DNA from 2 places in the Halalkalibacter flavus genome. Region 2 is predicted to be linked to the other one. Evidence: a T-box and tRNA genes for the amino acid it is inferred to sense, from the RefSeq annotation. Region 2 holds a T-box; the other holds one or more tRNA genes.
What was found. A T-box is a leader RNA that pairs with one kind of tRNA and senses whether it is charged. The one in region 2 lies ahead of leuS (leucine--tRNA ligase), so its partner is inferred to be a tRNA-Leu.

Region 1 (21,390 bases), on a different contig from region 2:
TTGGTTCACCGGCATCTCTTTTTTTAATACGTCGTTTCTTTCTAAATAAAACAAGATTTCCGCAATCATTCTCGTTTGGCTTTCGTCTACGAGCTGCTCTACAGCATGCAAGTATATATCTGTCGTTCCGTATTGAATTTGATGTCTTCCACGTGTGGCTACTTTATGCTTAGTCCCTTTTTTGCTATGTAAGCTCTTTGCAATAGGGATTCTCTCTTGAATGGGCCCAAAGGTATCGCCACCTTCATTTTTTCGTTTCACCTGTATTGTTTCGGCAATGTTCTTTGCTTCCTCCGTTACATCAAAAGGGACATATTGATCCATTTTGATCACTCGGTCTGCCACATCAAAATAATCACCTGATCCACCCATTACTAAAATTGCTGAAACGTTATAATCATCTCTTAATAAGCCCACCTTATCAACAAATGGTGTGATCGGTTCTGAATTTTTCGCAATTAATGCTTGCATACGCGCATCACGAATCATAAAATTCGTCGCACTTGTATCTTCATCAATTAAGATCGTTTTGGCGCCCGCTTCAAGCATTTCGATAATATTTGCCGCTTGAGATGTGCTGCCACTGGCATTTTCAGTTGAAAAATGCTCTGTATCTTTTCCATTTGGCAGCTTCCCAATAAATGGTGAAATATTCACTTTTGCTATACTACGTCCGTCCTCAGCACGAATTTTCACAGCCGCCTCATCAGTAATCACATACTCTCTTCCATCACCTTCGATATGATCATAAATCCCATGTTCAATCGCCTGTAACAACGTTGATTTCCCGTGATAACCCCCACCAACAATAACTGTAATTCCTTTTTTAATTGCCATACCTACAAGTGGTTGTTCTCGGTGTGGGACGGGAATGGAGATTTCCATTTCTTTAGGGCTTTGAAAAGCAATAACACCTTTTTTCATCGGTCTATCGCTTACACCACTTGCTCTTGGTAAGATCGCTCCATTACCAATAAAAGCGATATATCCATTATCCTTAAGATACTTCCTGACCGTTTGTTGCTGATCACTTAAACAAACTGCCTTTATAACTTCATCTTCTCGGACCCTATACACTGACTGATCAACGACATTTGGGATCACTTGAAAGAAAAGCTTATTTGCTTCTTTAGCTAAAACTCTTCTCCCATTTGCCGGTAACCCAATTGATAGACAAATCGTAATGTGTGCATCATCCAATTGAACCGCTGTTCGTTCAATAACTTTTTGATGAGGTGCATCAATCAACACCAGACCACTTTTTCCAGAACCTTCTATTTTTTTATGTACTTTTCCAAGCACTGCTTGAACCTTTCTGGCAATTAAATCTTCACATACAACTTTACGACTATTCGTATTTGTCCATGTTGAACTTATTTTTGTTTTCGCACTTGGTAATACGATACGGATTTTTGATGGACTTGCAAATGGATCGCCTTGAACGTAATCTATATGTAATTGAAAATGGGGGAACTGATACGTTCCTTGGATGTCCTTGTATGCTTTGTATCCTTTTTGATCGATTCGTTTCAAACTTTCCTTTAACGCTTCCACAATTTGCCTCCTCTTACTTTCTCTGGTCGTTTTTTCGTATTTTTAGTGTACCTATTTATGGATATTATTTCTAGTAAACTAAATGACTAAAGAAGGGAACTTCAAAAAAAATAAGCCGGAACCAACCTCCAGCTTACTTCATGTTCATTTACAATTTCCCTGTTAAAAATTGCGCCTCCCCCATACCAAAGCTCCAATCGGCATCTCCATTTGTAACAATATTAATCATAATATCGTTAGGTTCGATTCCACACTTTTCACCAAGCTTCTCTACTATAAGCTTATACAATTTTTGTTTTTGTTCTTCCGTTCTTTGCTTACTTGTTACACTAATAACAACTATATCCTCACTTCGCTCGAAACCAAGCCCAGTATCTTCAATGATCATTTCATGAGCTGGGTGTTGGTGAACTATTTGATAACGATCTCTTTCCGGTACTTCAAACGCTTGCAACATCGCTTCATGAGCAGCATCCAGCAGTTTTTTCAAATCTTCTTTACTACGTCCTTCAATTACATCAAATCTAAGTAGTGGCATAAATAGGCCCTCCAACATTTTTACTTCTATCTTTCCTAATTTTTTTCGGTGAAATTCGTCAAAATCCCTCTTTTTCGTTTTCGAATTATGACAACTTGCTTACATAGTTAGAATTACGTTCTATAAAACTGTACCCTTTCATTGATAGATGGAAACTAGTGACATAAATAAAACTTAATTTTTCCTACATGTCCAGTGTCAGACTGATGTCAAAATAGTTCCCAAAACGCTGAAAAGGTTATGTAACAAGGCATCTCACACTACCTTTTCCGCTAAATGGAAACAGAATACTTCTCTCTGTTTCTAAAATAATGTAACTCTTTAAATCCAATTTCTTTCAAGCGCTTCTGCACTTCTTCAAACTCATCACCGACTCGATCAGGATCATGTGCATCAGAACCAAAAGTCACTCCAACGTTAAAATAAAGAGCCCTTTCTAATATTTCATCAGCGGGATACCATCCTCCACAATCCTTCGTTTTGCCAGATGTATTAATTTCAATTACTTTTTCATATTCTCCAATAACTTGTAACGTCTTATCTATCGCATCGACTTGTATATTAGAGAATTCTGGATAAAAACCTTTCATTGCATCAATATGACCTAGGATATCAAACATATCGCTGCTTGCCGATTGTTCAATTAGATGATAATAGCGTTCTTTCGTTTTTACTTTCTCTTCGTTTGATAAACCTTCCCATCGTCCTTTTCTAAAGATACTAATTTCATCAACAAAATGCACAGATCCAATCAAATAATCAAACGGGTACTCATCTAAAAATTGTTTATACACCGTACTATGTTGTGGAAAAAAGTCACTTTCAATCCCTAATAAAACTTCAATTTGATCTGCATACTCCTCTTTTAATCGTAACACCTCATTTACATAACGATTAAAGTGAGATTTAGCCATGGTAATCCCTGGTTTTGGATGATCCTCTTCACTGTGAAAATACGGGGCATGATCAGAAATACCAATCATTTTAAGCTCTTTATCAATCGCTGCTTTTACATAATCTTCAATTGTACCAATAGCATGTCCGCACATTTGGTTGTGTGTATGTAAGTCAAATTTTGTCATAATTACTCCTTTCAATTTGAGAACTGTTTTAACTTGGTTTTTGAACCTTCATTACAAAGGAAGATTAACATTTATTTATTTTAAAAACCATCCAATTGCTTGGATGATATTATATAGCTAATTAAATTCATATGCTTTTTTGACAAAAAAATACTTGATCTAGTCAAAAACTATTTGGTTAAATGAATACGTTTCTAATGGTATACAATGGAAGTTTTTCTATTATTGATACTTCGTATCGCCCCAATCCTATCGTCCCTCTCTTTTTAACAGAACATGCAACCACTGCCCAAACCAAAAATTCACAAATTACAAAGATCTAAAGCGGTCTTGAATCTAAAATAGACGCTACTCGGAAATGACTAGCGTCTACTTTCTTATTAGATTTCAATGATGATTGGAAGAATCATCGGCTTACTTTTCGTATGCTTAAATAAGTATTGCCCTATCGTCTTTTTAATGCTTTGTTTCATAACATTCCATTGATATTTCCTTGATTCTAATAGCTCGTTTACTGTTATTGTAATTAATCGATTCATCTCTTTTTGCAGTTCTTCTGAATCACTTACATACACAAAGCCACGTGTAATGACATCAGGCCGTCCTATTAACCTTTTTTCCGTTTTACTCATTGTAACAACGATTACGAGCATTCCGTCTTCTGAAAGTTGTTTACGGTCTCGCAATACAAGGTCGCCTACATCACCAACACCGATTCCATCAACATAGGTGTTTCCTGCTGGTATTTTTCGGGTTTGGTTTGCTATAGAGTCCTTAATTTCCAAGACATCGCCATTGTTCATAATAAACGTATTTCCTTCTTCTACCCCTACAGACTCTGCTAACAGTTGATGTTGATGGAGCATCCGATATTCTCCATGAATAGGAATTAGATATTTCGGTCTCATTAATGTGAGCATCAACTTTAAATCCTCTGAGTAACCATGACCAGAAACATGCATACCGGATGAACTTCCCGATCCATAAATGACTTTAGCACCAAGCGCGAAGAAATTATCTACGATTGTTGTGACACTACGTTCATTTCCGGGAATCGGACCAGCAGCAAAAATGACAGTATCCCCTGGCAAAATCTCAACACCCCGGAAGTTTCCAGTTGATAAACGTGCAAGCGCAGCCATCGGTTCTCCTTGACTTCCTGTGCATAAAATTGCCACTCTCTCTGGATCCATTTTATTTATTTCCTGTTGATCAATGATCATTCCTTCAGGTACCGTTAAGTACCCTCGTTCTATTGCAACTTCTACAACATTAATCATGCTCCGCCCTAATAACGCTAGCTTACGATTTGTTTTTTGTGCAGCATCGACAACTTGCTGCACACGACTAATATTAGATGCAAAAGTCGCAAGAATAACTTTCCGCTCAGCCTTTATAAAAGCTTCCTCCACATGTCTTCCAACCACCTGCTCAGATGGTGTAGAACCAGGACGTTCAGCATTTGTACTTTCCGATAAGAGGAGCAAAACACCTTCCTTGCCGATCTCAGCCATTTTATGAATATCCGATTGCTCATCTTGTTTGGCAGGGGTTAAATCAAACTTAAAGTCACCGGTATGTACAACCTTTCCCTCTGGAGTATTGAAGACGATTCCTAAGCAATCCGGGATGCTATGTGTAACTTTAAAGAACTCAACAGTGATTTCGTTAAAATTTATATTTGAGCGGTCGTCAATTTCAATCAATTCTGTTTCCGATAGTATTTTATGTTCTTTTAGCTTTAATTCAATCAACCCTAGTGTAAAGCGTGTTGCATAAACGGGGACATTGATTTCCTTCAAGAAAAAAGGAATGCCTCCTATATGGTCTTCATGTCCGTGCGTTACAAGTAATGCTCGAACTTTCTCTTTGTTTTCTAATAGGTAAGTGATATCTGGGATAATTAAGTCAATACCTAATAAGCTTTCATCAGGAAACTTGTTCCCACAATCAACAAGGATGATATCATTTCTATATTCTATCGCATACATATTCTTTCCGATTTCATTTAATCCACCTAATGCAAAAATGGATAATGACTGTTCATTACTCAAGATACATAACCTCCCTTTTCGTTAATGGTAGTGTTAGTATGGTCGTTTCTATTTTCATTTATAAATAGTTTAAAGGTTTGAACAAATTAGATTTGCCAGGAATGATTTTATTGCGACCCAAATTTCCATATTAATGATAAAGAGGTTGTATCTGTTCAAGATCATTTAACAATTGCTTTACCTCATTTTGATTTAAGGGAATAAGCATTTGGTCATACAATGTGATGATTTGATTCCCTTCACTATCTTCATGCTCTTTTAAATAACGATACAGCCTTGAAAACTGCCTTTCTTTGATCACCGATATTGTGTCCTGATTCTTTACTTTTTGTAACAAAAATTCATTTGTTTCTCGGTTGAACTCACCTGATATGATATGGCCGTTTATATTTGTCATGATTTACTCGCTCCAAAAATGTTTTTTAGTTATTATGACTTAATTTGATGAAAATATTAATGATAAATGAGAAGTCTGGCTACACTTTTAATTGTTTGTTAAATAAATGGTTTAGATTGTCCTGAAACAATTAAGATAAACCCTTCAAATACAAAAAGGCTCTCCACTATATTCTATAGAAGAGAACCTATCTATCATCAAACATATCTTCAATTTATCAAGCCTATCGTTTTCAAGTAATTTATGCTAATTTCAATGCTCTCTAATGGGGTGTGACGACTTACATCTTGTTCGACAACCCACCACTCGACACCCGCTTCTTCACCTGTCGCTAAGACAGCCTCAATATTTACTCCACCTGTTCCAAGCTCTGCAAAAAATTGCTCCCCATCTGTTGTCATGTCTTTTAAGTGCACCAACGGAGTGCGTCCTTTATAACGGTTAATCCATTCTACTGGATTTTCGCCAGCTTTTGTTAACCAATACACGTCAAGCTCCGTTTGAAGGTGATCTGCACTTACATCATCAAAAATCGCTTCCAGCGCCTTTCTTCCATCTTGCAATGGCTCAAGCTCAAAATCATGATTATGATAGCAAAGTGTAATCCCCTCACGTTTGCACGTTTCTCCTGCTTCATTTAAAAACGAAATAAGTGATTTATAATTTTCCTCACTTCGTTCATCCGGCATTAAATAAGGACACACAATAAATTGACTGCCAAGAGTTTTTTGATCTTCAATCACTTGTTTCAAGTTATTCTTTAATTCAGCTAATGGAACATGACTCGCTGTGGCTTTTAGACCTAGACCATCTAATAAAGCTCTGACTTCTATAGCTGAAAGCCCGCCGTAACCAGCAAATTCCACTCCATCATAACCAAGCTCCGCCACTTTTTTTAACGTACCCGCAAAATCCTTCTGACTTTCTTCACGCAACGTAAACATTTGAACAGCTACTGGAATTCCCTTCACAATACACCCTCATTTCAGTTTATTTTTATGAACGCTTAATCTTTTCGTTATAAAAAAAACAGTACCTTCTCTGCTTACTCCCTCTCCAGATTCAATATATATCACTCATTTGCCTTCATCTTAAATCATTTATAGATTTTTGCAAATAAATGATATGATTAAAACATCAACTATTTTGCTATTTTCTAAAGGAGAATCTATAATGTTACATATTGGAGTGTGTAGTTTTTCTTTTCACTCAAAACCTTTTTACTCCTCGTATAAATTTGGTTTACAAGATTATTTGTTTCGTCTACAAACAGAAGGCACCTGTCAAATCGTTATTAATGGAAAAGCTATAGATGCAGAAAAAGGTGACCTTATCCTTCTCAAACCAGGTGATGACTATGAATTAAAAATAGAAGAAGGGCAAAACAGCGGAGATTTTTATGTGTTTTGTAATGGACCATGGCTTGATGAGTGGTGGAAGCGATCAAAAAAACCGAGTATTTCGCGAATTCATTTAGATGAAAAAATCCTTAGCTTATGGCGACAAATCATTATTGAAGAACGCAGGCCGTCTACAGCGGAAAATAAAGAACTAAAAAATTATTTGATGATGGCTCTATGTTTGTATTTAGAACGTGCAGCAAATGAAACAAACACTTCGTTAGATCGACCACCTATCGTTACTCGGATGATGCGATTTATTGAAGAACAAGCCTTGACCTCTTTTAAAATCCAAGAGGTTGCAGAACATGTGGAATTAAGCGTATCTCGAGCTGTTCATTTATTCAAAGAATACGTCGGAAAAACGATGATCGAGTACGCACAAGAAATTCGTCTAGCTGCAGCGAAAGACCAAATGAAATACACATCCATGCCACTCGATCAAATCGCAGAAAATTGTGGATTCGGCAGTTACACGTATTTTCACAAAGTGTTTAAGATGAAATACGGAAAAGCTCCCGGTGCACTTAGACGCGAGGAATAGACTATGCTTTTTTTCTTTGAAATAAATGTTAATATAATAAGAGATGATAAGGATTATGCTGAGGAGGGTATTGAATGGGTAAAGCACTAAACCGAATTAAATCACAGTTGGCACAATTAGACAAAGAGAACAAATGGGAAGACCTCGACCGAGACGGAGTAATTGACCTCCTAATCTATGAAGAAATAAAAGCCGCTTCATATGAATTAGATTACGAAGGGGTAGGAAGAATGGTTGATTTCTTAATTAAAGAAGGAGAAAAGCTGAAATAACTTCTTAGTATGGTGGAGCTGTGCAACAGCTCCTATTTTTCATTTAAAAAACCCTTGAGCACTCTGCCTTAAGCAGGCATGTTGTTGAAAATAGCTGCTTTTCTGTCCAGCTCCCACAATTTACTGTACAACCACCAAATATGAAGGAGGCCCTTCCATGAAAAAAACAATTAAAGTCGTTGCAGCCATTATTGAAAACGATCACAGAGAAATCCTCTGCGCTCTTCGCTCCCCAAAGATGTTACTCCCGAACATGTGGGAATTCCCCGGAGGTAAAGTTGAAAAGGATGAAGACATATACACTGCTTTAAAAAGAGAAATTCAAGAGGAATTGCATTGCGAAGTTGAACCTATTGATTTATTTAACGACCACACCCATGATTATGAGGATTTTACCATTAATCTTCTTGCAATCACAGCGAAAATAACAGACGGGACTCCTATCCCGAATGAGCACTCCAAACTCATTTGGCTAAAACGAGAAAACCTCCATTCGTTAAAGTGGGCACCTGCAGATATGCCAGCAGTTGTGCAATTGATTGAAGAGAAATAGAAATTGTTGATACACCCTATTCTTCATTTTATTTTATCCAATGGTTCTGCGTGTAGATAAATATCACTCTACCTTATAAAGATTCGTCAGACTCAATGACGTTTTTATAGGTAGTTAACTATCTCATTTTTACGTGCATTTTCTCAAGAATTACTTGAATGGCTTTTTTGCTATTTTGAAACAATAAATCCTGTAAATCCAGCAAGGAAACACGGCGGCAAACTTATTAAAAAGAACGCCCAGCGACCGGTAATATGAGAGAGAACCAAAAAGAATAAAGGAATCCCAAACAAAACCACTAAAGATACCTTTCTATGCTTATCCATTGAAAACCTCCATTCTACAAGAGTCCATTGAAAAAGTAAGGTTTTTCACCTATTTCAGAGCTCTCATTCTACAATCAATCTCTTTATTCATATTTAGTTTCATACTTTTAATAAAATACCTGTTACTGCCAGCGAAAATCACATTTGACTGAAAAATACATTTTACCTATACTAAAGTTTCACTTAGTATGTATAGCATCTAATTTTCAAGGGGATGAATTTATGAAATTAACATTCCAGGAGTATATAAGCATTAAATTGCATAAGACCGATTTAAATCTTACTAGCTATGTCAAAGCCAAATTAGATCCCTTCAACCTCGCACCAGAACAAAATTTAATTATGATGCTCTTGTGGGAACAAGACGGTTTATCTCAACAACAACTTGTTACCAAATTAGATAAGGATAAAACAAATATCGCTCGCATGGCTTCAAGTCTCGAGAAAAAAGGCTTTATTAAAAGAAGCAACTGCAATATTGACCGCCGGTCTCTAAAGCTTTACCTTACTCCGTGTGGGAAAAAGCTAGGTGAGAAAGTCATTCCGATTGCCGAAGAATTTAATGAAGTCATCTGCAAAGGGATCTCTGAGGAAGAGCTCCAACTAATGGAGACATTATTAGAGAAAATGAATCAAAATGTACGAGAGTACTATAATTAATCATTTTATACTCTTAATTAAAAAGGGCTGTAGACTTGATCTGCTGTCCTTTTTAAAGTTATAAGGAAAATTCCCTCTTTCAAAACAGAACTTCTTTCCTTTTTCAAGACTTCTTAATTGACAATTGCTCTCATCTTATTTTATACTAAGCATCGTAGTTAGTATGTATAGCACCTATATCTTATCACCTAGATTTAATGACAGCATATTATTTACTGCTTTAGTCACTAAAAAAGTACTAGTTACTTTTTCACAAATTGTTGCTATAGCAACATTATTAAATGGAGGTATTATATTATGGCAAACGTATTATTTATTAAGGCAAATTCAAGACCGATCGAACAGGCAGTGAGTGTGAAACTTTACCACACTTTCCTCGACCAATATAAAGAGTCTAACCCAGATGATGTCATAACAGAGCTTGACCTATTTGAGGAAAACTTACCTTATTACGATACAGATAAGATTAATGGCATGTTTAAACTTTCAAAAGGGTTGGAGTTAACGACTTCTGAACAAGATGCAACAGAGCTCGTCAATCGTTATTTAAATCAATTCCTTGAAGCAGATAAAGTTGTCATTGCATTCCCACTTTGGAACTTCACTGTCCCTGCAGTATTGCACACGTATTTAGATTATTTAGCTCAAGCCGGCAAAACATTCCGTTACACGGCTGAAGGTCCACAGGGCTTGCTTACCGATAAAGAAGTCGCGCTTTTAAATGCAAGAGGCGGAGTATACTCTGAAGGACCTGCGCAAGCAGCTGAAATGGCCGTTAACTATGTGAAAACTATGCTAAACTTCTGGGGCATTGATAATCCTAAAACGGTTATCATTGAAGGTCATAATCAATTCCCTGACCAAGCGGAAGAGATTATTGAAAAAGGCTTGCAGCAAGCAGCAGACGTAGCAAAAGAATTTTAATCATTTATGAAAAACAAAGGGCTCGCGAATGTACGCCAGCCCTTTGTTTTGTTTATTTATCAGAATCAAGATAAGGAAAGCATGGATAAACGATCCCTTTATTTACTCCCTCTGGTTTAATGACATAATCTTTATAGGACGAATTTCTCAATGTGACGTTTTGCAACCCGCTCCCATCATAATATACTGGCTTATTGCTCTCTTCCCTGCTCATATTATCACTCCACTTATCAATTTCCGCCTAATCCTAGTTATAAATAACCACGAAAAAAGTTTCTGTAACATGTATTCAACACGGGTATCATGTCGACCTTCTTTCTTAAAGAAATTTTTTCAGGAAAATAAATTTGGAAAGGAAAGCCAAGTTTTTAGATAATGTGTCAGTATGTTGTCAAGAAAACAGAAATTGAGGATTCATGGGTTCCATACGTTATAATATGAAAAGAATCTATACATTAGGAGTGAGAACACTGAAAACAATCGTTGTAATTGGTGGAGGTATCACAGGCCTAACCACCATGCACTACTTACAAAAATTAAAAAGAGAGCAAAACATAGACGTTAAGTTAATTCTTGCCGAACAAAATGATTATTTAGGAGGTAAAATCCACTCTGTTCACAAGGAAGAATTCATTATGGAAACAGGAGCAGATTCAATCGTTGCAAGACATGAAAGTGTTATGCCTCTAATTGAGGACTTGCAATTAGAAGATGAACTTGTCTACAATTCTACAGGGATATCGTATCTTTACATAGACAATGTGCTACACCCTATTCCTGCTGACACAATATTTGGAATTCCATTAAGTGTCGAATCATTGTTTCAAAGTACATTGGTGTCAGAAAAAGGAAAAAAAGAAGCGCTTAAAGATTTAGAAAGTCCGAATGACCAATTTACGAAGGATAGTTCAATTGGGGATTTTCTCGAATACTTCTTAGGGAAAGAACTTGTCGAAAAACAAATTGCCCCTGTATTATCAGGAGTATATTCAGGAAAATTGAACGAGCTAAGTATCGCTTCAACCCTTCCATACATACTTGATTATAAAAATCAATACGGCAGCATCATCAAGGGTTTATCTGAAAACAAACAAAAATTCAGCTCTCAATCCAATAAAAAGTTCATCTCTTTTAAAAATGGACTCTCTACAATCATTGACCGACTGGAAGCTGAATTAACAGATTCTCTTATTCTTAAAGGAGTAAACACGTCAAAGATCACAAAAGGCACAGAGTACTATCACATTGCTTTTACTAATCATGAAACGATCCAAGCAGATTATGTTGTGTTAACGACACCTCATAACGTCACTCAACCGTTGTTAGATCACAATGAATTAAAAGATGAATTTGCTAAATTAACAAATTCATCACTAAAAAGTATCTATCTTGGATTTGATATTCCTGATAAGCAGTTGCCTGCTGATGGGACGGGTTTTATTGTGTCTAATAGTAAAGATGTCAGTTGTGATGCGTGTACGTGGACAAGTCGCAAATGGTCACATACATCCAAGAAGCACAACTTATTAGTGCGCCTCTTTTATAAAAGTTCAAACCCTTCCTATCACTCCCTGCAGCAGATGAATGATGTTGACCTCATTCAAACAGCATTAAAAGACGTTGAGAAGAGTTTGGGACTTAAGGCGATGCCAACAGCTGTTGACGTAACAAATTGGGATCAGCTAATGCCTAACTACCACCTCAATCACAATGAAGCCATTGCTCGGCTAAACGAGAAAATGCAATCAGAATTTCCAAATGTCATTCTCGCAGGTTGTTCATATTATGGTGTTGGGATTGGCGCTTGTATAAAAAATGGAAAGGACACAGCAGAGAAGATTTGGGAGACTCTTTTAACGAGATAACCTCAGGCATGGGTAACCATTTACTTCGTTGATTCCTTTTGGGCTTCAGAGTTTCTTCCTGAAGCCCTGCTTTTTTGTTATCTTGGCTTACGGCTGTAGTTCTTCTACTTAGTTCCCTGCTTTCCCTATGCCCTACTTTTTACGGCTCTGCTCCTCCACCTAGTGTTTACTTTTCTTCTCATTTGCTTTTGCCTAATACAACATCCCAGCAATCGCACCACTTAATAATGAAGCAAGGACTCCTGCTACGACAGCCTTCATCCCAAGCTTAGCTATATCTGTTCTTCTACTAGGGGCTAGCTTTCCTAAGCCCCCAAGTAATATTGCAACAGAAGATATATTAGCAAATCCACATAACGCAAAACTGATCACAGCTACAGTTTTATCTGATAGCTCATCCATTTGCGGAGCAAAAGCAGCATATGCAACAAACTCATTCAACACAATCTTTTGTCCAATAAATCCACCAGCCACCACGGCTTCTTGCCATGGTACGCCAATTGCAAAAGCGATCGGGGCAAACACGATCCCAAGGATGAGTTCTAATGTTAAACCTTCAAACTTAAACCATCCGCCAATCATGCCTAAAATTCCATTAACCAAAGCAATCAAAGCGATAAACGCCAAAAGCATTGCCCCAATATTTAAAGCTAATGTTAAACCGACACTTGCACCTCGAGCAGCTGCATCAATCACATTGGCCGATTCCATGTCTCTGTCTACCATCACTTTGTCTGAGGTTTCCGATTTCTCGGTTTCCGGCATAATCATTTTAGCCATAATTAACCCAGCAGGTGCAGCCATAAAACTAGCAGCAAGCAAATACTCTAGTGGTACACCAAGCAAAGAATATCCAATTAATACGGACCCAGCAACCGATGCAAGTCCACCCGTCATTACGGCGAATAATTCCGATTTCGTCATCTTTTCAAGATAAGGGCGTACAACAAGTGGTGCTTCAGTCTGTCCAACGAAAATATTCGCTGCTGCCGACATAGATTCCGTTTTACTAGTACGAAGAACTTTAGATAAGAAACCACCGAGAATCTGTATCACTTTTTGCATAATTCCTACATAATAAAGAATAGCAATTAAAGCTGAAAAGAAAATGACGATGCTTAAGACTTCTATTGCAAAAACAAAGCCCATTCCCTCAGCCTGAAAAAGTCCTCCAAATAAAAAGTCAATCCCTTCGTTTGCATAATCAATAATGGCTGCGATCCCTAATGTCAGCCATTGTAAGAACGCAAAGCCAGTTTCCCACTTTAAGACTATGACGGCAAAACCAACTTGAATTGCTAATCCACCTAAAATAGTTTGCAAGTTAATAGCTTTCTTATTATTAGAAAAAAGAAAAGCAATAGCAAAGATTGTCAAAATGCCAAAAATACCCCAAACAAAGTTCATTCGCTTACCTCTCTTTCTAAAAAGAGTTATCTCTTTTTTATGTAACTAGCTAAAGCTACCTTTAGTATGTTTCATAACAAGTAAAATAAACGAAAAAGGTCTTCGTCACCTCAACTATATCTTTTACTAATTAATCAGAGGGGGTGATTCCAAAAGGTTTGTTTACCTTTTGGAATCACCCCCTCCCTTATATGAATATTCCTTTTAAAGATTTACATCAGATTCCTTCGTTAATCCCATTCTTTGACCTACTGATAAAAACGCACTTCCAGTAATCGCTAGCTGAATAGACATGGCAAGTAAAACAACATCTAATTCAAATCCATCCAAAAACCCTAAAGGTAGTTTCACTGTAATAATTGCTGCTGCCATCACTAATGCAAATAAGATACCAACAATCCGCGTTCCAATTCCAAGTACCATCATAACACCGCCTACCAATTCAATCACTGCAACAATATATGCTAAAAATCCAGGTAATCCAATACTTTCGAACCATCCTGCAATATTGCTAATTCCATTTTGAAATTTTTCTAACCCATGTAAAAAGAACGTCATTCCTAATACAATTCGAACAATAAATAAACCTACTTCACTTCTTTTCATCTACTTTTCCTCCATATTCTTTTGCGATTCTGTCGTTAAATGTATTTCTATACCTACCGGATCCTGAACTATCCACACACCATTTCCTTGTTCTACTGGTTTTTCTCCAACAGCTTTCAAGTGCGTAATTAACTTCGTTAGCTCAACTTGATTCGGTAACATAACGGTATAATAAGCAAGGCCTACTGCATTTTTTGGTCTAACCAAGGCATTGGGTCCCGCCCAAATATTTACACCAATGTGATGATGGTATCCTCCAGCTGCAAGAAAAAGCATACCTACATTCGTCATGTTGCCAACTGTTATATCAAAGCCTAGTGATTTATAAAAATCCTGGCTTTCTTTTAGATCACGAACATGTAAATGAATATGTCCAATCTTTGTTTTAGGCGGTAAGCCTTGCCAAACGTCCTCACCTGCTGACTCTAGTAAGCCCTCCACATCGATTCGCTCCGTTACCATCGTGTAATCTCCTCTAGATACTTTTGTCCAACCCTTTCTTGGACGATCTCGATAAATTTCAAGACCATTGAAGTCTGGATCCGAAAGATAGATCGCTTCACTGACAAAATGATCCGCAGAACCAATCTCTATTCTTTTCTCAATCATTTGCTTTAAAAACAATCCTAAATCACTACGCTCCGGTAATAAAATCGCTACATGATATAGACCAAGTGTTGTCCCCGGACGATAGACACTTCCACTCGGTACTTCTTCTAAAATAAGCAATGTCTCTTTACCATCTGCCGTAAGTTCTGCTTTTTGTTCCGTCTGATTAAGAATATCAAAACCAATGATTTCTTTATAAAAAGTAATGGACCGCTCTAAATTACTCACTTTTAATTTAACAGGCCCTAGTTGCGTGTTAGGATGTAATTCGAAAGTCATCTTTTCTCCTCCTTTATGATAATAATTGGTGATGGAATAATGCTATTATGATATATATAAGACAAATTGATAAGTACGCACTTAAAAGTGGTATAGTATACAAAAGGAAACTATAGGGGGTTGCTAAATTGTCTGAATGCCAAGTAAATAATGCTTTAGAAGCAATAGTGGGTAAATGGAAACACAAATTATTATTCCCTTTATTGAATAATGAAACGATGAGGTTTAACGAGTTAAAAAGAGAAATTCCTGGCATTACACAAAAGATGCTCACATCTCAATTACGAGAGCTGGAAGATCATGACCTTGTAACAAGAAAGGTCTATGCACAAATACCGCCAAAGGTAGAGTATTCTCTCTCTGAACATGGCAAAAGCCTTATCCCTATTTTAGATATGATGAGCGAATGGGGAGCTGCTCATGCGGCACATTTAGCTACACGTAATGAAGAACAAATAAAAAACACAAGAAAAGAGGGTAAGGAGCACGCTTAGCACCTTACCCTCTTTTCTTGTGTTTAATGCGGTTGAGAGGACTCGAACCTCCACGGGGTCAACCCCCACTAGGCCCTCAACCTAGCGCGTCTGCCATTCCGCCACAACCGCTTAATATCAAAATAACCGTGCACCTATGATTGATATGGTCACATAAGTGTAACTGAAGTAGCTAGCTCAATCAGGGCAACCTGCGGCACACAGAAGAATCTACTTATGGCTGCTTCCTTCCGGACCTGACCAGATTCATAGGTTTCTGTTGCGCAGACCCCAATAGTCAACACCGCTTGCTCAAGGCGAACCTCACATGAACCATACCGCTAATAGGAATTCAACCCCGCTAAGGCGGATTGCGGGTTACAGGGCACCGCCAACTCCCCATCTAGCACGGTATGTATATAAATATTTATTCCCACCTATGCCGTCTCCCTAGCTGTTTTAAAACCCGCTAAAGCAGGTGGGGTTCCGCATGTTAACATCCTGCGATCCTGATCACAGTCAGGCTTGGCACCAGTCAACAAATGTAAGAATCCCGATAAAACAGTAAGGTTTAAAACAAAAAGGGCTTACGTACATTGTAGGATATGTTTAGCTAATTGCGATATCAATCAACTACAATAATAACATATTAATCAATTCCGCGCAATACTTTTTGTTTAATTAGTTTTTTATAAAACTTTCTTACACATAACGATTATAATTCCGCGTTAATAACATTGCAACTAGTATATTTTTCAAAGAATGTCTAATCATTCCCTCCTTTAAAGCTACTTTCTTTTTTTCAGACTTTTTTATAACTTTATATGAGGTCTATAAATCCATTTTGAAAGGAGTAATCTAAACCTATTTTTAGATTTTCGTAAAGTCTCATATATTTATATGTACATACGCATAACAACATCGATCTAATTTGAACGTTTATAAGAAAATACATTTCAAAGGAGTTTATAATGCATTTCAAAGGAGTTTATAATGATCTATCAAGCTAGTAAAGAACGTTACAACTCGATGAAATATAGTCGCTACGGGCATTCAGGCTTACTACTACCTGCCCTTTCCCTTGGATTATGGCACATTTTTGGAGGAGTTAACTCATTGCCATACTTCGCCGAGCATTTGATTTAGGAATTACACACTTCGATTTAGCGAACAACTACGGTCCACTGCCTGGGTCTGCAGAAGAAATGTTTGGTGCATTATTAAAAACAGATTTTGCTCCTTATCGTGAGCTTGTCATCTCTAGCGCAAATGGCCTTAGCATGGATACTACGTGAAGAGAAAATAGAGCTTTATTGTTTATTATTTATAAAAAATTTTTTTATTGTTTCACTTCTTCATTTCCAATTCCCTCTCCCCTCAACTCGTTACTCATTTCTTCAAAAAAATGAAGGATAAATAAATTCGAAATTGGCGTTTACAAGGATACTTTCTCGAAGTTTCACCAAACTAATAAAAACTAATGTTTACAATTTCTTAGGGGTGTAGTACATGGATAATGTGTTTGACTACGAAGATATACAATTAATCCCAGCAAAAAGTATAGTAAAGAGCCGTTCTGAATGCGATACGTCTGTTAATTTTGGTGGGCATACATTTAAATTACCAGTTGTACCTGCGAATATGCAGACGATTATTGATGAAAAGATCGCGGTTTTTTTAGCGGAAAACCGTTACTTCTATATCATGCATCGATTTGAACCAGAAAAGCGTATACCTTTTATTAAAGAAATGCATTCACGGGGCTTGCTAGCTTCAATAAGTGTTGGCGTTAAAGAGGATGAATACATTTTCATTAACCAATTAGCAGATGAAAAGCTTTCTCCAGAGTACATTACCATTGATATTGCACACGGTCATTCAAATGCTGTAATAGAAATGATTCAGCACATTAAGAAAAACATTCCTGCTAGTTTTGTGATTGCAGGAAATGTCGGAACCCCTGAAGCCGTAAGAGAATTAGAAAATGCTGGTGCTGACGCAACAAAAGTCGGCATTGGTCCGGGAAAGGTATGCATTACGAAGATTAAAACTGGATTCGGAACTGGCGGTTGGCAATTAGCAGCTTTACGCTGGTGTTCAAAAGCAGCCACTAAACCGATTATCGCTGATGGAGGAATTCGTACACATGGAGATATCGCTAAATCCATTCGATTTGGCGCATCGATGGTCATGATTGGTTCTTTATTTGCTGGTCATGAAGAGTCTCCAGGAAAAAGCATTGAGAAAGATGGAAAGCTCTGCAAAGAATACTTCGGTTCAGCTTCAGAATTTCAAAAAGGTGAAAAGAGGAATGTTGAAGGCAAGAAGATGTACGTAGAGCATAAAGGAAGCTTAAATGATACATTAATTGAAATGGAGCAAGACCTCCAATCTTCCATTTCTTATGCTGGTGGAAACAAGCTGGACGCAATTCGTCATGTAGATTATGTCATCGTTAAGAATTCAATCTTTAACGGGGATAAAGTTTATTGAAAGCAGAAAGAAGAGGAAGGCATTATTTGCTCTTCCTCTTCTCTACTTCAACAAATCCTTCAAAAAATCTAATCGAGCCTTTGCATTTCCTTTAATAATAATATCTACACCACTATCGATGTTTTCTACAACTTCTCCATTAATCACTCTATCAGCCATTTCTACGCTAAGATAGCCCATATCATAAGGATTTTGTGCCACTGTACCGGGCAGCACTTCTTCTTCAATAAGTTCAACCATCTCTATGGTTCCATCCGCTCCTGTAACGGGAATTGTAAAACCATTTTCTTTAATTACCTCTATAGCTTGTAAAGCAAGAACATCATTTGTTGCCATAATCGCTTTTACATCTGGATGAAGTAGTAAGATATTTTCCACCGCTTCTTTTACAAGTGGTGAACGATTCATTAAATTTACTCTTTGTGTCGCTACTTCAATATGTACTGCATCAAAACTTTCATGTGCACCAGCAATTCTCTCACCTGAGACTGGACTATTTACGTCTCCACCAATTATGGCAACTTTATCTCCTGGCTGAAGCTCGGACGCAAGTAAAAATCCAGCTTTTCTCCCTAAATCAAAGTTATCGGTTCCTATGTATGCTGTTTTTTCACCCCATGGATGGTCGGTATCCAATAATAATACAGGTATATTATTTTCAACGAATTCTTCCATTATTGGAAGAGTCAAAGGGGCGTAGGTAGGTGAAACAATCAAAACATCTGGACTGTCATGGAGAACCTCTTTTAACAATTCACTTTGTTCTTCCCCCCATCCATTTGCAGTCGCTAACACTTTTCCATTTATTCCAAAATCACGAAACCCTTTTTCTGCACCTGCTTTTACAATTTCCCAATATTGTGAATTTAGATCTCTCAGTACAACAACTACTGAGGGTTTGTCTTTTGCGAATGTTTTAGCCAGGTAGCCTATTGATAGAGCCAAAACCATACTACACGAAATAATAATTATAATTCTTGCCTTCATGGTACCCTCCTTCCCTTACTAATAGAGCTCATCAGTTTTCCCTGTTCATATACTAAATAAAGTTGAGTTAGTTCATGTACTATTCCATAATATCTATTTTGCTCTCTTTAATCCAGTAAAATATATCAGAAAATAAAGGTAAACAAAATGACGACTTTCTTCTTGTAAATATTAGAATAATTTCTTTTAACTTTTACAAACTATAATTGTCAAAAAGGAAAATTCTAGGATGCTTTGCGACTGTGCACTGTTAACATGAAAGGAAATAAAACAATGAAGAAAAATCTTATCCTCGTCTGGAGTTTAATCTTAATCATGTTCATGAATATACTTCCTGTTCATGCAGCTTATAATAGCCCTAACAACCTTTATGTAGTAAAAGCTGGCGATACGTTACCTGAAATTGCAAATAAATTTGATACTACCATAGAGGAGCTTAAGCTAACAAATGGTTTGCAATCCGATTCTCTATTTGTTGAACAAAAATTATGGGTACCAATAATGCATGAAGTTGTAACAGGAGAAACACTACAGACCATTGCCTCAACTTACCATTCTTCAGTAGATACCATAAAAAAAGCAAATGGACTCGTTTCTGATGAGCTATTTGCAGGGCAAATATTAAAAGTTTCTCCTAAAAAAATGACCATGCAAGGACAACATATCCTTATGTCTAAGGAAGAATTTAGGGATTGGCTATTTAACAATCAATTTAATCGTGATATTCGTATCATCCAACAACACCACACATGGTTACCTTCTTATGAGCAATTTAAAGGTACAAACCACTTTCAAATGTTACAAAGTATGGAGAACTTTCATAAGAAGGAAATGGGCTGGCAAAATATCGCGCAAAACATAACGACCTTCCCTGATGGAAAAGTAGCTGTATCTAGACCATTTAACATTGCCCCAGAAGGTTCAATTGGACCAACGGCGAATTCAGTAGGGTTAACAATCGAAAATATTGGCAACTTTGATCTAGGTCACGATGTAATGACTAAGGAACAGCAGGATACAATTGTTTACATTACTGCCCTGCTTTGTATTAAGTTCGGCTTAACCCCTTCAATTGACAGTATTACTTATCATCATTGGTGGAATTTACAAACAAAGGAAAGAGTGTTAGATAACGGACCAGATTATAATGTTAAAACTTGTCCCGGTACCAATTTTTTCGGTGGCAATTCCACAAACGATGCAAAGAAGCATTTTTATCCTCTAGTATCCAGTAAGATAGAAGAAATCTTAGCAACAATAGACTAAAAATAATTAAACAGGCGCTCCCCTTCCAAAATAGGGGTGCGCCTGTTTATTAGTTATTGTTATTTCGATTAAGAATTAATTGTTTGATTTCTTGAATATCTTTCTTTAATTCTTGATTGTCTTTATATAATCGATCCATTTGTTCCTCTCGTTTTACTTCATCATCTTGGCCCAAATAACTTAAGATTACTGCGACTACAAGATTTAAAATAACTAATGCACCAATTATGATGAACGATACAAAATAGACCCAAGCCCAAGGCACCTCATTAATAATCGGTCTTGCTACTTGACTTGCCCACGATTCAAACGTTACGACTTGCATTAACGTAAAGAGAGCTGTATGAAAGCTTCCAAAAAACTCGTATGGTAGCACTTCACTAAAAAAGGTTGTTCCAATGATCGCATATATAGAAAAGATTAAGATCGAAAGACCTAAAATACCCGTTAAGGCTGGTACTGATTTCATCAATGAATCAATTATTTTTCTCAATGCAGGTATTGCAGGAATCATTCTAATCAAACGCAATACCCTTATTAGTCTTAGGACACTCACAAAAGGAGTTGAATAAAACAGTAAACTCCCTATTACAATACTAAAATCAAAGAGATTCCACCTATCGGAGAAATACCCTTTGAAACCAAGACCAATAATTTTCACGATTAACTCTAGCACAAATATCCAAACAATGATTCTATCTATAGCTAGCAATAGGCTGTTACCAGTCAAATACGTCTCAGTAACGATAATTAGACCGTTAAAAAAGATAATTGCAATAACTATCGGTTGAAAGTATTTATGTTCTACCAATTGTCTAATGATCGTTCTAAATGAACGATTATTATTTACTTCTTGTTGTTTTTGTATTTCCATTTGAATCAATCACTTTTCCTTTCTATTTCAATTTATATTATTATACCAGTTACCGCTTTAAATAAATGAGTATAGTGCTATGATAATCGATGGCAATTTTATGAACAGTTAAGCAAAAACCCCTCAAACTGAACAAGTTCAAGGGGTTATATCTTTGAATACATTAAACTCAAAGAAGTATTGTTGTCATTCATAATGCGGGTGAAGGGAGTCGAACCCCCACGTCA
Region 2 (10,383 bases):
TATACGGTCTGACAGGTAGGTATTTCCCATTCGGTGGGGCATGAGTGCCGTCTCAAAGAAAAACACAAGCTAATGGCGTAGTAGCAGTGTTTAAAGGAGGAATTTGATAATGACAGAATTGAAAAGCAGACGTTTGTTTACGTCGGAATCAGTAACAGAAGGGCATCCTGATAAAATATGTGATCAAATTTCAGACGCAATTCTTGATGCGATTTTAACCAATGACCCGAATGCTCGTGTAGCATGCGAAACATCTGTTACAACGGGCTTAGTATTAGTTGCGGGAGAGATTACGACAAGTACGTATGTTGACATTCCAAAGATCGTTCGTGAAACAATTAAAGGAATTGGTTATACTCGTGCAAAATATGGTTTTGACTATGAAACGTGTGCAGTCCTTACATCAATTGATGAGCAGTCAGCAGATATTGCTCAAGGTGTTGACAAGGCACTAGAAGCTCGTGAAGGTCAAATGACGGATGAAGAAATTGAAGCAATTGGTGCTGGTGACCAAGGACTTATGTTTGGTTATGCTAACAACGAGACAAAAGAGTTAATGCCTCTTCCAATTTCACTAAGTCATAAAATTGCTAGACGCTTAACTGAGGTACGGAAAGAGGAGATTCTTCCTTATCTTCGTCCGGATGGGAAAACACAAGTAACTGTAGAGTATGATGAGGATGGAAAACCTGTTCGTATTGATACGATCGTTATTTCAACTCAACATCATCCAGAAGTAACTCTAGAGCAAATTCAACGTAATTTAAAAGAATATGTCATTAACCCAGTTGTCCCACAAGAATTAATTGATGAGAAAACGAAATACTTCATTAACCCAACAGGCCGTTTCGTTATTGGGGGACCTCAAGGAGATGCTGGTTTAACTGGGCGTAAGATCATCGTTGATACATACGGTGGATATGCACGTCATGGTGGTGGGGCATTCTCTGGTAAAGATGCGACAAAAGTTGATCGCTCAGGAGCATATGCAGCTCGTTACGTAGCGAAAAATATTGTTGCTGCTGGCCTTGCTGATAAATGTGAAGTCCAGTTAGCTTATGCCATTGGTGTTGCACAACCTGTCTCGATCTCTATTGATACATTTGGTACTGGAAAAGTATCTGAAGAGTCACTAGTAGCGCTTGTGCGTGAAAACTTTGACCTACGTCCTGCAGGTATTATTAAAATGCTTGACTTACGTCGTCCAATTTACAAGCAAACAGCAGCATACGGACACTTTGGGCGTACAGATGTCGAATTACCATGGGAACAAACGAATAAAGCGGCTGCTTTAAAGGAGCAAGCTGGACTATAAAAAAATTAAATAGAGACGTACTAATGCACACGATTTTTCTAGAAGAATCGTGTGCATTTTTTATTGCTGATTTATAAGGATAGGAGGTGAAGTGTGAGGACCGAAGTGCATGTGAGATAGGAGGGAAAAGTCCTTCATAAGAGAGAAGAAGACCGAAACGTTGTTGAAAACAAGGGAAGCATCCTTTATTTCGAAAAGGACCCCCTTTTGCTCCCAATACAAATCCAATAATTATTAAGCCTATCCGTATGGTTCCCAGCTTTATTGGTCAAAATGAAACTAAGGAGGGGGTGAGTGAAATGGCACAAGATGTTTTATGTGAAGTAAACAACTGTGTATACTGGGCTCATGGAAACCAGTGTGAGGCTGACAGAATTTATGTAGTAAGTCATACAGGAAAAGAAGCAGAGAAGCAAGAAGAAACAGATTGTAAAACGTTTGAACCACAACATTAATTTTGGCTTGAAAAGAGCGATGGCCATCGCTCTTTTCTTTCTTTATTATTGATAATAATAATCAATATTATTCATTAAAAAAGAAAATCCTGTTATTTGTTTTTATCTTTTTGAATAACTTGTTTATAATGCTGCCCTTTTTCTACATATTCACGACGGATACGAGTCATATCAACCGTATCTTCTTCAGTTAGATTACGAATGACTTTCGCGGGTCTGCCAAATGCCAGACAATTAGCTGGGATTTTCTTTCCAGGAGGGACGAGGCTTCCAGCACCGATAAAGGCACCTTCACCAATCTCAGCACCATCTAATACAATGGAGCCCATGCCAATTAACGCATTTTTACGTATTGTGCAACTATGTAGCATGACTTGATGACCTACAGTAACATCATCTTCAATGATTAATGGATATTTTGGACTTTGATGCAGCATTGATTGATCCTGAATATTGACTCTGTTCCCTATTCTTGTAGGAGATACATCACCTCTGATAACCGTTTGAAACCAAATACTTGACTCTTCTCCAATTGTAACATCTCCAGTAATTGTCACTCCATCTGCAATAAAGGCACTGTCTGAAATTGTCGGAAATTTGTCTTGATAACGATAAATCATTCGTCCACATCCTTTTCGTTTAGTAAAAAAATCGCTATACTTATTTTAACGTAAAACGTAATGCCAGGGTTACTGAAAAAGGATAGAATTGTCAATTACATAACTTTTCATAACGCCATGGTCTTTTTTCAAATTATATCGTTAGGGGGAATACGTTATGTGGAAATGGGAAGTGGCTGACCCAAGAGGAGTGGTCGTCATGGTTCATGGTGCAGGAGAGCATCATGGACGGTATTTGTGGCTAGCGAAAAAGTGGAATGATCATGGGTTTGATGTGGTGATGGGCGATCTCCCAGGCCAAGGAAAAACAAGAGGAAAAAGAGGCCATATTCAATCGTTTAATCAATATATTGATTCAGTGGAAGAATGGTTAAATGAAGCAAGAACGAAAGGATTACCGGTTTTTTTACTTGGGCATAGTATGGGAGGACTTGTTGTGATTCGCACGTTAATGGAGCGAAGTACAGCCATGATAAGCGCAGTTATATTGTCATCGCCATGTTTAGGTTTAAGTGAACCTCCTCCAAAAACAAAGGAATTTGCGACAAAAATTCTTCACCGAGTTGCCCCTTCGTTTAGTCAAAATTCAGGGATCCGTACTGAGTTTACGACACGTAACGAAGAGGTGAGAGAAGCCTATTTAAAAGATGAACTTCGGGTTACAAAGGTTTCCGCTCGGTGGTATCAGGAATTGGCAAAGGCAATGCGCTTAGCACATCGTTACCCAGAAAAATTTCCGAATCTTCCTCTACTTGTTCTCCAATCAGGAGAAGATTACATTGTGAATAAATATGAAGTTAGAGAATGGTTTAATCACCTTTCATTACAAGAGAAACATTATAAGGAATGGGAAGGCTTCTATCATGAAGTGTTTAATGAGCCAGAACGCGAAGATGTTTTTCGTTATGCTATTGGCTTTGTTAACTTGCTAACTCCTTAAAAGTCCGTACAACTTAATTGTATGTATACTTAGAATATGCTAAGGTTCTAAGTATGGAAAATGACTAGGAGGAATTTCGGTTGAGCGCACCAACAAGACCTATCCCGTTACTTATGAACATTTATAAAGAAGTCATTCCAACGGTCCATAAATACTTTGACCCATGGATAGAGAAGGCTTCATTAATACCAGATCCTGAGCTTCGTGCCCAAGCACTTGACGCCCTTAAAAAGAAAAAATTCCATTGTGAAGGTGGCGGGGTATATGGCCTCGTAGCGAAGGATCGTTTTGATGATTTGCTTCAATTTATCATTGCCTATCAAATTGCTTGTGATTATTTAGATAATCTATGTGATCAAAGTCCATCCTTTGACCCGAACGATTTCCGCTTGCTGCATCAAGCTTTGCTCGATGCATTAACACCAGGAGCAAGCTTAAAAAATTATTATCAGTATCGTAAGGAACAAGAGGATGGGGGCTATTTACATGACATTGTAAAAACATGCCAAAATATTCTTTCTACGTTTCCTTCTTTTGATAAAGTGCAAGCCGCCATGTTGGAGTTAAGTGGTTATTACGGCGATTTACAAGTACATAAACATGTCGTTAAAGAAGAACGGATTCCACGTTTAGAAAAATGGTTTGCAGAGCACAGCCATAAAGTTCCTAATATGACCTGGTTTGAATTTTCAGCCTGTGCTGGCTCGACATTAGGAATTTATACACTGGCTACTTATGCAACAAAAGCTGACTTAACAACAGAAATAGCAGAAGTAATAAAAGAGGGGTATTATCCATGGATGCAAGGTGTTCACTTACTTCTTGATTATTTTATTGATCAAGAAGAAGACATTGCCGACGATGAATTAAACTTCTTATTTTATTATAAAGATGAAGAAGAGATGATTGAACGTTTTCGTTTTTTTGTAGAAAAGGCAGAACAGTTTATGTCGAAATTGCCTGATCCAAAATTCCATCGAATGATTATTCGAGGGGTTATCGCTATTTATATAGCTGACGAAAAAGTCCAAAAAGACAAAGAGTTAAAAAAGAAATCAAAAAAGATGGTTCAAATGGGTGGACTCCCAGCGATGTTATTTTTATTAAATAGCTGGATTTATCGTAGAGACCGCTAATACATGGAAAAGGTCTGATTCCTTAATGGTAGGATCAGACCTTTTGATTTTGAATCATACTCATCTTCGTATCTTCGTACCCATTAATTATTAAATCTAGCTGACCTGTTTCGGGGCAAATGACAAGTCCGTGGACAGAAACATCTTTCGGAAGCAGAGGGTGACGTTTAATCATTTGCACACTGTTTTCAACATTTTCTTCAACCTTTTCAAAGCCGGTTAAAAAGCCTTTCACATCTACACCTGAAAACTCTAACATATCTATTGTTTCCAAGCTGACTCCTCTTTCTTGAGACTTCTGAAGAATGCTAGATGGTTGCAATCCAGTCATCCCGCAGCCGTGATGTCCTACAACCATGACTTCATTTGCACCTAATTCGTAGATAGCGACTAAAATGCTTCTCATAATACTCCCAAACGGATGAGAGATAACGGCCCCAGCATTTCTTATAAGTTTTGCATCCCCATTTTTTACATTCATAGCAAAAGGCAGAAGTTCCAATAGGCGTGTATCCATGCAGGTTAAGATTACGACCTTCTTATCAGGAAATTTTGTTGTTTGGAACCTCTCGTATTGCCTTTCCATAACAAACTGTTTGTTATGAGCTAACACTGAATCTAGTAGTGTCATAAACGGCTCTCCTCAAAATTCTGTTTATTTATATTTTCAAACTATTGCTACAAATTGTCAACTATTACCTCTTTTCCACGGCAACAACAAATGGTGGATTGTTTGATTGATTAATAAATTCATATTTAAGTACATGAGCTAGGCGTTGATCGTATTGCTCAAGAAAAGAAAGGAGTGAGTCCTTTTCTGTTTTTCCGCCTTCGTGGCCATGATAGATCACTAGAACGATCGTACCTCCTTTTGGCATCATATCGAGCAACGCACTAAGTGCAGCAATGGTCGATGTTGGTTGGGTAATAATTGACTTATCACCACCTGGGAGATAACCGAGGTTAAAGATAGCCCCTTTTAGTTTCATTTGTTTGTATTCAGGTATGACAGAACGTACCTCTTCATGTCCTTGCTGATGCAATGTAACTCTCTCAAGTAATTGATGCTCTGTTAATTTTTCTGTAGTTGAAGCGATCGCCTCAGCTTGGATATCAAAGCCGTACACATGCCCATTTTCCCCAACAAGATTAGCTAGAAAGACGGTATCATGCCCATTGCCAACTGTACAATCAACAGCGATATCCCCCGGAGATAAAACATTTTCTAACAAAAATCGTGCAAAAGGTAACACTCCAAGTACGTTCATTCTAATGACACCCTTTCCGCATGACAAAATTTACCTTGCCAACTATTGCGCCGCGCAAGCTCTGCTTCAATTCCATTAAGAACACTCCATTTATTCATACTCCACATAGGTCCAATCATAATGTCTCCAGGACCATCTCCTGTTAAGCGATGAATGACCATAGAAGGAGGAAGAATTTCTAGTTGATCAACAACAAGGTTAATATAATCGTCTTGACTTATAAATTGAAGCAAGCCTTTTTCATACTGCTTCACCATTGGGGTTTTTTTTAACAAATGAAGAAGATGAATTTTGATTCCTTGTACGTCAAGCTTTGCTACTTCTTGAGCTGTCTCCATCATCATGTTGCGGTCCTCAAGCGGGAGCCCATTAATGATATGTGCACAAACATTGATTCCGTGCTTTCGTAATTTCTCTACTCCTTTGACATAGCATTCATAATCATGGGCTCGATTTATTAATAATGCCGTTTTCTCATGAACTGTTTGTAAGCCGAGTTCAACCCATAAAAACGTTCGCTCGTTTAATTCTGCTAGATAATCAACAACATCATCTGGTAAGCAGTCAGGTCTCGTTGCAATGGAAAGACCTACAACTCCTTCTTGCTTTAGAATTTCTTCAAAGTATTCACGTAATGTTTCAACTGGAGCATAGGTGTTTGTATATGCCTGAAAGTAGCCAATATATTTTCCACTTTTCCATTTTTTATGCATTTTATGTTTAATCGTGTTAAATTGAGTCACTAAGTCATCTTTACGATCACCTGCAAAATCCCCTGAACCACGTTCGCTACAAAACGTGCATCCTCCATGTGCGACATTACCGTCTCGATTCGGACAGTCAAAACCAGCATCAAGAGGGATTTTAAACACTTTTTCACCAAATTGGTTTCTTAAATAGTAATTCCATGAATAATATCGCTTATCTCCGTAATTTTGAAATGTCATTATATCACCTTTCTTCTTTTTGCAAGAAAGAACTTATCAGGTTCGTGTATCTACTATTGTAGCTTTAAAATTGTTCTAACAGCAAATGGTAGATAAAAAAGATTGCAATTCCCAAGGAGATCACCTAAGATGGCTAAGGGATAAAGAGGAAGGAGGGGCTAATATTATGCCGAAATCACTTTGGTTATTAATAGTGGCTATGGCTATTATTGTAACTGGTGCCTCTTTTTTATGGCTGTTAAATGCAATTATTATTCATCAAGAGTTAGGTCGGTCATTAACCGCAGCAGGGTTTGTTCTTATGTTGAACGCTGGTGCGGGTGTTTTGGGGAGTTTAATAGGTGGTCGGTTATTTGATAAGATTGGTGCTTATCAAACAATGATATTCGGACTAATTGTCACAACGATTAGTGCTGTGGTATTAGTATTTTACCATAGTTATTATTTTTATATGTTCTTACTTATTGGGTTAGGTTTTGGTTCTGGTGTTATCTTCCCTGCCATGTATGCTTTAGCAGGAAGCCTGTGGCCAGAAGGAGGTCGAAAACCATTTAATGCGATGTATATTGCCCAAAATGTTGGAGTTGCTCTAGGGACAGCACTAGTAGGTGTTGTGGCAACAGTAGAGTTGACAGCTGTATTTTCTGCCAATGCACTTATGTATGCTTTGCTAGCGATTTTTGTTGCCATTTGTTTTCAAAGTATTGGAGCAAAGGCACAACATGCGAGCACGTCCAATGTATTTGAACAAAAGACTTCTTTACGTAGCAACTATAGAATGCAATCGCTTGCCTTGTTATCAGTTGCTTTCTTTATTTGTTGGGTTGCCTATACACAGTGGCAAGCAAATGTGTCGGTTCATACACAGTCACTAGGTATAAGTCTTCAGCAATACAGCTTTTTATGGACGATTAATGGTTTGATGATTGTATTTGCGCAACCTATTGTTTCGTGGTTGATTAAAAAGTGGGTACATACATTAAAGCAGCAAGTGATTGTTGGTGTCTTGATTTTTATTTTGTCTTACACTGTTCTTTTACAAGCAAGTGTCTTTTCCATGTTTCTTGTTGCTATGATCATTTTAACAATTGGAGAGATGTTTGTATGGCCAGCCGTTCCAACGATTGCAAGTAAATTAGCGCCAAAGAATAAAGAAGGGTTTTATCAAGGGATTATTAATAGTGTCGCAACAGGAGGCAGAATGGTTGGACCTCTTTTAGGAGGGATCATGGTCGATTTCTTTTCGATGTCGATACTTATTATTTTACTTTTGATTTTGTTTGGCTTTACCATCTTGATCTTATTCATTTACGATTGGCCGTTAAAACGGCTATTGGAGAGCAGGCAGCACGAAGCCCAAATTCCCAGTTAAGCTAAAACGGTTGCTTGACATGAGCCGTATGAATTCATACAATACAAATAAGTTCATATGTTGACGTAGAAAAGGAGTAGTAATCATAGTTGGGATTGCAGAGAGCTGACGGGTGGTGCAAGTCAGTCGAACAAGTATGGTGAACTCGCCTTCGAGTTTTGAAAGTGAATGAAGTAGCTTTCGACGGGTCACGACCGTTATTTGTGAAGAGCGAATGAAGGATTGATATTCATTAATGTGGGTGGTACCGCGGGAAATATAAAATAACTCTCGTCCCTAACAAAATGTTAGGGGTGGGGGTTTTTTCTATATGTACGGTAAATTCCTTTATGAATGATCTTAACATACATGATAGCTCGAGAGTATCGCCATTTGAACAACATACATTTAGGAGGAGTAAAAGATGTCGTTTTCACATGATCAGATTGAGAAGAAGTGGCAGCAATATTGGGAAGAAAATAAAACGTTTAAAACAACAGAGGAAACAGATAAGCCTAAGTTTTATGCTTTAGATATGTTTCCTTATCCTTCTGGGGCAGGTCTACATGTTGGGCACCCTGAAGGATATACAGCGACTGATATTTTATCTCGTATGAAAAGAATGCAAGGATATAATGTTCTTCATCCAATGGGCTGGGATGCATTTGGTCTTCCTGCAGAACAATACGCATTAGACACAGGCAATGATCCAGCAATCTTTACGGAACAAAATATTAATACATTTCGCCGACAAATTAAATCATTAGGATTCTCTTATGATTGGGATCGTGAAATCAATACAACGGATCCAAACTATTACAAATGGACACAATGGATCTTTACGAAGTTACACGAAAAAGGGTTAGCGTATATTGATGAAGTCGCAGTTAACTGGTGCCCCGCACTTGGAACAGTCCTTGCGAATGAAGAGGTAATTGATGGGAAAAGTGAGCGAGGTGACCACCCAGTTGAACGCCGACCTATGAAGCAGTGGATGTTAAAAATAACTGCTTACGCTGATCGCTTACTTGAGGACTTAGAAGAACTTGACTGGCCTGAAAGCATTAAAGATATGCAGCGCAACTGGATAGGCCGATCTGAAGGGGCTGAAGTTACGTTTAAAGTGGATGGACATGAAGGAGAAGATGTAAAAGTTTTTACGACACGTCCGGATACGTTATTTGGTGCAACGTATATGGTATTAGCTCCTGAGCATAAGCTTGTTGATGTTATTACAACAGCTGAGCAACAAGAGCAAGTTGACACATATAAAGCTAAAGTAGCTGCTAAGAGTGATTTAGAGCGTACAGAGCTTTCAAAGGAAAAAACAGGGGTATTCACTGGTGCTTTTGCTGTTAATCCTGTGAATGGTGAGCGCATTCCGATTTGGATTGCTGATTATGTGCTTGTAAGTTATGGAACAGGTGCAATCATGGCGGTACCAGCTCATGACGAACGTGACTATGAGTTTGCAAAGACATTTGATTTAACGATTCGTGAAGTTGTAGCTGGTGGAAACGTTGAAGAAGAAGCATATACAGGAGATGGAGAGCACGTAAACTCTGACTTCTTAAACGGCTTAGACAAAGAAACAGCGATCCGCAATATGATTGAGTGGCTAGAAGCAAATCAGTTTGGCAAAAAGCAAGTAACGTATCGTCTTCGTGACTGGTTATTTAGCCGTCAGCGTTATTGGGGTGAGCCAATTCCAGTTATCCACTGGGAGGATGGAACGATGACGACAGTTCCTGAAAGTGAACTGCCACTTGAGTTACCGAAAATGAAAGAAATTAGACCTTCTGGAACGGGAGAATCTCCGCTTGCAAATGCGAAGGAGTGGCTTGAGGTCGTTGATCCTGTAACAGGAAAGAAAGGTCGTCGTGAAACAAATACGATGCCGCAGTGGGCTGGTAGCTGCTGGTACTACCTTCGATACATTGATCCAGACAACCGAGATGCATTAGCAGATTCAGATAAGCTAAAGAGATGGCTGCCGGTAGATATCTATATTGGTGGTGCTGAGCATGCCGTTCTTCATTTGTTATATGCTCGTTTTTGGCATAAAGTTCTATATGATATTGGTGTTGTTACAACAAAAGAGCCTTTCCAAAAGCTTTTTAACCAAGGGATGATTCTTGGGGAGAACAATGAAAAAATGAGTAAGTCAAAAGGCAACGTCGTGAATCCAGATGATGTTGTTGAAAGCCATGGTGCTGATACATTACGCCTATATGAAATGTTTATGGGACCACTTGATGGATCGATTGCATGGTCAACAAATGGGCTAGATGGAGCTCGTCGTTTCTTAGATCGTGTATGGCGTCTCTTTGTTGATGAAGCAACAGGTGAAT

Region 1: it has a tRNA-Leu gene. The T-box ahead of leuS (leucine--tRNA ligase) is inferred to sense a tRNA for this amino acid. The anticodon was not compared.

Annotation. Positions count from the first base shown of each region.
Region 1 covers NZ_JAWRVK010000032.1:46-21,435, reverse strand. The annotation lists gene SAY88_RS18020 (ABC-ATPase domain-containing protein) at 1-1,554, opposite strand, end outside; gene SAY88_RS18015 (tautomerase family protein) at 1,703-2,092, opposite strand; gene SAY88_RS18010 (histidinol-phosphatase) at 2,365-3,174, opposite strand; gene SAY88_RS18005 (ribonuclease J) at 3,555-5,231, opposite strand; gene SAY88_RS18000 (hypothetical protein) at 5,359-5,625, opposite strand; gene SAY88_RS17995 (sugar phosphate isomerase/epimerase family protein) at 5,835-6,596, opposite strand; gene SAY88_RS17990 (AraC family transcriptional regulator) at 6,799-7,569, shown strand; gene SAY88_RS17985 (hypothetical protein) at 7,644-7,841, shown strand; gene SAY88_RS17980 ((deoxy)nucleoside triphosphate pyrophosphohydrolase) at 7,999-8,394, shown strand; gene SAY88_RS17975 (hypothetical protein) at 8,565-8,720, opposite strand; gene SAY88_RS17970 (MarR family winged helix-turn-helix transcriptional regulator) at 8,943-9,380, shown strand; gene SAY88_RS17965 (FMN-dependent NADH-azoreductase) at 9,678-10,304, shown strand; gene SAY88_RS17960 (hypothetical protein) at 10,357-10,518, opposite strand; gene SAY88_RS17955 (protoporphyrinogen oxidase) at 10,775-12,169, shown strand; gene SAY88_RS17950 (NupC/NupG family nucleoside CNT transporter) at 12,362-13,576, opposite strand; gene SAY88_RS17945 (DoxX family protein) at 13,781-14,182, opposite strand; gene SAY88_RS17940 (VOC family protein) at 14,183-15,070, opposite strand; gene SAY88_RS17935 (winged helix-turn-helix transcriptional regulator) at 15,199-15,564, shown strand; tRNA gene SAY88_RS17930 (tRNA-Leu) at 15,592-15,675, opposite strand; RNA gene ffs (signal recognition particle sRNA large type) at 15,691-15,955, opposite strand; RNA gene ssrS (6S RNA) at 15,970-16,151, opposite strand; partial or broken gene SAY88_RS17915 (aldo/keto reductase) at 16,537-16,826, shown strand; gene guaC (GMP reductase) at 17,053-18,036, shown strand; gene SAY88_RS17905 (sugar ABC transporter substrate-binding protein) at 18,079-19,023, opposite strand; gene SAY88_RS17900 (LysM peptidoglycan-binding domain-containing protein) at 19,297-20,289, shown strand; gene SAY88_RS17895 (ion transporter) at 20,339-21,163, opposite strand.
Region 2 covers NZ_JAWRVK010000039.1:28,507-38,889, forward strand. The annotation lists gene metK (methionine adenosyltransferase) at 110-1,315, shown strand; gene SAY88_RS19770 (DUF1540 domain-containing protein) at 1,615-1,770, shown strand; gene SAY88_RS19775 (gamma carbonic anhydrase) at 1,863-2,390, opposite strand; gene SAY88_RS19780 (alpha/beta hydrolase) at 2,548-3,330, shown strand; gene SAY88_RS19785 (tetraprenyl-beta-curcumene synthase family protein) at 3,411-4,466, shown strand; gene SAY88_RS19790 (beta-class carbonic anhydrase) at 4,501-5,097, opposite strand; gene mnmM (tRNA 5-(aminomethyl)-2-thiouridylate-methyltransferase MnmM) at 5,162-5,734, opposite strand; gene mnmL (tRNA modification radical SAM protein MnmL/YtqA) at 5,731-6,681, opposite strand; gene SAY88_RS19805 (MDR family MFS transporter) at 6,848-8,053, shown strand; T-box leader at 8,111-8,334, shown strand; gene leuS (leucine--tRNA ligase) at 8,457-10,383, shown strand, end outside.